2 regions of the Paenibacillus sp. ov031 genome follow, and region 1 is predicted to be linked to the other one. Evidence: predicted binding sites of a transcription regulator. Region 1 holds the regulator's gene; the other holds the start of a gene.
The links. Region 1 encodes CtsR, which represses protease genes until heat stress. Its sites were predicted from a motif close to ATGGTCAATAAAGGTCAAACA; they were not measured.

Region 1 (3,427 bases):
AAAATGCCGTAAGAACGCATAACCCTGTCGGTAATCCGCAATCTGGAGTCCGTAATTAACCGTTCTCTGGCGGTACGCTCATGCCCAATCATCTGTAACACAACACTATGCAGGTTATCGATGACTTCTTGTTCCGTCTGCCCCAGTGTGATCTGGTTCGAGATCTGGAACAGGTTACCCATCGCCTCACTGCCTTCACCGTAAATTCCCCGTACAGTCAGTCCGACTTGGGAGACTGCACTTAGAATGCGGCCAATCTGCTGTGTCATCACCAGAGCGGGTAGATGCATCATGACAGATGCTCTTACACCTGTACCTACATTCGTAGGACAGCTGGTTAAATATCCTCTGCGGTCATCAAAAGCGTAATCCACATGCGCTTCAAAAGCATCATCTATGGCGGAAGCTTTCTCCCAGGCTTCTTTCACCTGGAACCCCGGATAGAGGCACTGGATACGAAGATGATCCTCTTCATTAATCATAATACTGACAGATTCATCCTCACTGAGAATAACAGCACCATTTCTGGATTCGTTCGCAAGACTGGGACTGATTAAATGCTTCTCCACCAGCACCCGTTTGTCAAGGTCATCAATATCAATCAGATCTAGGGTATGAAAATCTCCAAAGGCATGAACGTCATCATATTGAAGTACTTCGCTCAGCTTATTCAGCACTTCTTCCGATTGCTCATTGGAAGCCAGCATCGGAAACGGATAATGCTGCAGGTTGCGTGCGATCCGGACTCGGCTGCTAATGACGATTTCGGAATCAGCCGCATCACTACGCATCCAGTCGCTGAGCGCCTTCTCTGTAAAACGCAGATTAGGCATTACGCATCCCTCCTACTCATCACAAACTTTACTCCTGAGCTATTTCTTTTTCAAGTTCCCTGATCTGATCACGAATTTGAGCGGCTTCTTCAAACTCCTCTTGCGTTATGCTCTCCTGAAGATCCCGTTTCAGATCAGCAATCTGTCTTTTGACCTTGATGCGACCACCAGCCCGTGCAGGCACTTTACCCACGTGGGAAGTGCTACCGTGAACCCGTTTGAATAGGGGGTCCAAACGACTGTCAAAATATTTATAACAAGAACTACAGCCAAAACGGCCGATTTTACTAAACTGTGAATAGGTCATGCCGCATTCTTCACAACGAAGGGATTGCGCGGGTGTTGCTCCCGCACTGCCATTCTTGCCTGAGGGTTCAAAATCAAGCAACCCGGACAATAAGTTATGAATGGAAAATCCGTTGGATGTTCCGGGAATCATTTCCCCTTTTTCACGAGCACATGACTCACAAATATGGAATTCCGTCTTCTCTCCGTTCACGATCTTCGTGAAATGGAGTGTTGCCGGACGGTTGTTGCATTCTTGGCACAGCACAATGATGTACCCCCTTGATCCCGATAGTTTTCATTTACCGAGCAAAGATATTAACATCGCCTTTAACATTCTGGCACGAATTTGATCCCGGTAAGGAAGTTTGACCAATATAATCTCTCTCGATACAGCTGCCCGCATCAACCCGGCTTCCCTTTTGCTCAAGAAACGTGCTTCTTCCAGTTGGTAGATCAGACCTTCGGCAGCTGTCTGCCCGATCTCATCTCCAATACTATGGTGCAAATGGTTATGCAGAGCCGAGTGAGCCGGCAATTCAATCCGCTGTATGCGAACATAACCGCCGCCGCCACGTTTACTCTCTACAAGATAACCTTTTTCGAGTGTAAATCGGGTGCTGATGACATAATTGATCTGGGAAGGCACACATGAAAATTGATCAGCCAGATCATTACGTTGAATTTCGACCAATCCTTCGGGACTTTCATGCAAAATACTCTTCAGATATTGTTCGATAATATCAGAGATATTACGCATCCACTCATCCTCCACTGTCTGAAACGTTAAGTCAATAAGGACCCACACGCCCCTACAGAGTACACCTTCTCAACCCATTTAACCAATCAAGGAAACAGCGAAACTGATCTTCAACGGTCTTTAACAGGAGAGCGAAGGACGCTCGAAGGTCCTTTAATATTGCTTTTATCCGCTGATGTGTACTACCTTCAATATGGCTCCCACCACCGGATTGCAGAAAGAAAGTTACGTAAGTATTTAACCTTTAGTTGACTTTGACTTTCTTTGACTTTATATACATTATAGCATATTTTGTGGTTTTGCCAAGAGGGAGCACTATTCATTTTTTACGATTTTACACGAAATATTCGGCTGACACAAAAAAACCTCTCCAAAATAGCTGGAGAAGTCCATTTGTCTCACACTAGCATCGTAATGCTATACAAGTTAAGTCTATGAAATTGATCCTAAAATACTCGTTACTCTATGAGGATCAGAAAAAATCAAGTAAATACGTTTCCCGTTCAGGAATCGCTTGCTCCAAAGCCTTAATCGCTCCATTCGGTCCTTCAATTCTACCTATTTGAGCCATCTCTGCGGGCCTACGATACCCCATCAGCATTGCGGTGAGCGCCTGTATGTCTACTTTAACAGTCTGATCCTTAGGTGCCGACTCAGATGTTTTCCATATCGAAGCTGTACCATTCATCGCCACATTCAACTGCCATACCCCTTCATTCCATGGTGCATGGGCATCCTCTACCTGGAGATTAATCTGTACTGGTGAGTCTGGGCTCGCAAAAGGATACTGTGAAATAAATTGTTCTACACTCACAATACGTGCCATGAAGAAAGGTACAATTTCCTGCTGAATCCGCGGATTATCTAATTGAAAAGCAAGCATATCACTGGCTGGTGCCTGTAAAGTGACTTCCTCAATCATAGAATCATGGTTGGCAATAAAGGTCCACAAACCTTGTCTTGTCTCTTCATTCAGATAAATGATCTCTTTAATGGTAAACTTTCTTTCCTTAACCTCATATAAAACATAGCCTTGTGCTTTACCAGCTTCATCATAATATACAGCCTTCTGGCTGGCGCCATTAGATAGAACTGAATTCTCCCATCTCGCATCATCCCGAATCAAGGTTCCGTTATAGCGTTCAGCGTACGCACTGTATACTTCCTTTAATATACTGAGTCCCGGATCGCCACGGCGAATTGTTCCAGGGGTTGCCTTTTTCGCAGGCAGATGAGCTGTAGGCACTTTATATCGTTTAAACTCAACATACGTCTCCCATCCATATCTCCGATAAAATGCAAAAGAGAACGGATGCAAAAACGATATACTTTGTTTGTTACGGTTCATTTCCTCCAGCGCATGCTTCAACAGCCCAGCTACCCAGCCTTTACGTCTATATTCTGGCCATGTCGCTACTCCCGCAATACCGCCCATCTCGAACGATCTCCCATGAATATAGGTTTGAAAAGGAATAATATGAAGTTTGGCACCCAATTGTCCTTCCTCAAATACACCCCATATATCCTGTGAATCAAATTGACTCCGTCT
Region 2 (3,427 bases), on a different contig from region 1:
AGGTGGCTCCACTTGGGTATCGCTTACCGCAGTGAAAGATGTTGCAGGTGGAAGCTTGAAATATGATGCAAAGGCTAAGGAGTACTCCTTAACGGCAGCTAATAATACGATGACCATCAGCCTGATTGATGGGGCACCGAGTGTTAGAATTAATAACTACTATCCACAAGTGGAAGCGAAGCTGATCAATGGCCGATTGTATATTCCGTTTTCTGCAATGAGAGATTATTTGGGTGTTCAGGGCAACTGGGATGGCAAAGCCAAGACACTGACGCTGAGCAAAGTGAAGCAAAATAGCGTGACAGTCAAAGCGGCAACAGTGAAAGTCAGCATCAAGAACGCTGAAGTCGATATTCAATATCCTCAGGTTAGCGGACTGGCTAACGATAAAGCAGAAGCAGCTATCAACAAGGTGCTGAAAGATGAAGTCGATGCTTTTGTAGCAGATTTCAAAAAACAAACTAAGGAATTTGGTGACGCAGCAGCGAACCGTCCATATGCATTTGAGAGTTCTTATGTCGTGACATACAACGAAAATGGTGTGCTTGGACTCATTACGCAAAGTTATCAGGACTATGCAGGTGCACATGGCATGACGTTCCGTTCAGGTCACACCTTTGCTCTGGATTCCGGCAAGGAATTGAGTCTGGATGATGTAATTCAAAATAACAAAACTGTGCGTCAGACAGTAAGCAAAAAAGTTGGAGATCAGCTTAAAGCTAGCGGTGGTTACCTTGAAGGCTATAAAGGTCTGAATAAAGATCAGGATTTCTATGTAACACCAACAGGTGTAGTTGTATTCTTCCAGTTGTATGAGTATACAGCTTATGCGGAAGGCTTCCCAGAATTCCCGTTCACATACAAAGAGTTGCTTCCTAAAGGCACAGAGCCGTTCAGTGGCTTAACAGCAGACAAGTAAAGTATTAGAATTTCATTTCGTTGAAATGATGGCTAATAGCGTATGCGTAGCTCGGTTCGTAAATGTAACTTTAGTATTAGTCTTGGGCTTATTGCAAACGTAACGCTAAGAGAGTTAAAGTGAATCAATTAAATATGTATCATGCACTTTTAAATTATCTTCAAAAAAAGGACGCCCTCGTCATATTGACGAGAGCGTCCTTTTTTCATATAGCCCACTCAACTGGGCGTTGCCGTTTGAGTGGGCTATATGGTATATCCGTTTAATTGGCGATTCGCCTCGGCTTAGATGCCTTGGGAACCTACGTTTTCAATAACTTTATCGATGATACCGTAATCGGCAGCTTCAGCAGCACTCATAAAGTAGTCACGATCTGTATCTTTCTCGATACGCTCCAGCGGTTGGCCTGAACGCTCAGCGATGATGCGGTTCAAAGTATCACGCATTTTCAGGATGCGGCGGGCACGAATTTCGATGTCCGAAGCTTGACCTTGCGCACCACCAAGTGGTTGGTGAATCATGATTTCGCTGTTAGGCAATGCAAAACGTTTACCTTTGGCACCTGCGTTCAACAGGAATGCACCCATCGAAGCCGCCATACCTACACAGATGGTAGATACATCCGGTTTGATGAATTGCATAGTATCGTAAATCGCCATACCGGCCGTAATGGATCCGCCTGGGCTATTGATGTATAAGTGAATGTCTTTCTCCGGATCTTCCGCAGCTAGGAACAACATCTGTGCCATGATGGCATTCGCCACAACGTCATTTACATCACTGCCAAGGAAGATGATACGATCCTTCAGCAATCTGGAATAGATGTCATAGGCGCGCTCACCGCGGTTGCTCTGTTCAACGACCATTGGAATATAACTCACGTGAAAAACCTCCTCGGAAATGTAAATGTTAAATTGGTGTTTATATATAAACTGTTACCGTATTACCCACATCATAAACAATTTCAAACAAAAAGTCAAAGAAAGTCAAACTAAGTTTTAAAAAAAAGAAACCTATTCGGTTTCATTGGTTAAGAGTGTTATGAGCTACTAATTAAGAATGGCGCGCCCGCCAAGAATCGAACTTGGATCTCAGGCTTCGGAGGCCTACGTCATATCCATTGGACCACGGGCGCACATTGATTATTGCTGCAAACATAGTTGCATAAAAGCAGTTTTGTAATAGAAGCTTCAAATATGTGACAGCAATAATGATTATAGCTCATGAGTAATTTAATTGCAAGCTGATGTTCGCTGTTTTGGTTTGGATTACCCTAAAATTGATCATGATGAAAATAAGTGGATAAAGAGCGCAAATAGGTAAATGCTAAAAGAGGTTTTGGACATGCCATATGAAAAACCATAGCAAGCAATATGTAGATGAGAATTTTACTTTGCTTCTATATATGGTGTCGAACAGGTTGTTCTCGATCATAGTAGATTGACATTGTGAAAATAGGCGCGTACAAACGCCTGAAACGTGTCGAATTAACGCTTCGAAACACTTGCATGTCACGTCAGTTTTAGGTAGAATAGACGTGGGACTTAAAAAGTTAACCCGGGACGTTTTGGGGCCATGAAAGAGAGCTTGGAACGAGAAGCTTGCGGGAGTGGAAAGCATGCGAACGATTTTAGAAGTGCAAAAGCAGCTTCTGCCTGATCTCATGGATGTCTTGAAGAAGAGGTATACGATTCTGCACCAGATCATGTTATCGGATGTGATCGGACGAAGAACGTTAGCTAATTCCATGCAGATGACCGAGCGGGTTCTGAGGGCTGAGACCGATTTGTTAAAGGCTCAGGGACTTATTGAAATTGACAGTGCAGGGATGAAGATCAGTGAGGCAGGGCATGAATTGCTGCAGCAGTTGGAACCCGTCGCCAAAGAGCTGTTCGGATTATCCGAACTGGAAGAGCGCATCAAGCAAGCCTACGGTCTGCAAAAGGTAGTTGTGGTTCCTGGTGATTCGGACATTTCTCCATTTGCCAAACGGGAACTGGGTAGAGCCGGAGCGAAGGCTCTGGGTAATATTATGACTGATAACGATGTTGTCGCCGTAACTGGCGGTTCAACAACGGCTGGAGTTGCAGAGCAACTGACTCCGCCAACATCGCTGAAAGGTGTCTGGTTTGTGCCGGCACGCGGTGGGCTGGGAGAAAGCCTCGAAATTCAGGCCAATACGATTGCATCCACGATGGCAAAACGGGTAGGGGCCCAATACAAACTCCTGCATGTACCGGATTTGCTTAGTGATCATGCTTACGAATCACTAATCCAGGACCCAAGTGTTCAGGAGATTCTGCAGCTGATTCGAAAATCGCGGATCGTCATTCATGGAATCGGTGATGCCGTAGAGATGGCACGGCGCCGTAAACTTGCGACAGAGATCATAGATGAACTTCAGGCGCAAGGGGCCGTATCTGAATCCTTCGGTTATTACTTTAATGATCAGGGTGAGGTGGTACACACCATGCTTACGCTGGGCATGCGACTTCAGGATATTGAACG

Region 2: the regulator CtsR is predicted to act here: its motif matches at 1,892-1,912, upstream of clpP (ATP-dependent Clp endopeptidase proteolytic subunit ClpP).

What each region holds. Positions count from the first base shown of each region.
Region 1 is NZ_FRDO01000013.1:655-4,081, reverse strand. Features, by position in the region: gene BUA17_RS29590 (protein-arginine kinase McsB) at 1-833, opposite strand, end outside; gene BUA17_RS29585 (protein-arginine kinase activator protein McsA) at 862-1,386, opposite strand; gene BUA17_RS29580 (CtsR family transcriptional regulator) at 1,417-1,878, opposite strand; gene BUA17_RS29575 (GNAT family N-acetyltransferase) at 2,351-3,427, opposite strand, start outside.
Region 2 is NZ_FRDO01000011.1:34,774-38,200, forward strand. Features, by position in the region: gene BUA17_RS28800 (stalk domain-containing protein) at 1-919, shown strand, start outside; gene clpP (ATP-dependent Clp endopeptidase proteolytic subunit ClpP) at 1,204-1,800, opposite strand; tRNA gene BUA17_RS28810 (tRNA-Arg) at 1,980-2,054, opposite strand; gene BUA17_RS28815 (sugar-binding transcriptional regulator) at 2,538-3,427, shown strand, end outside.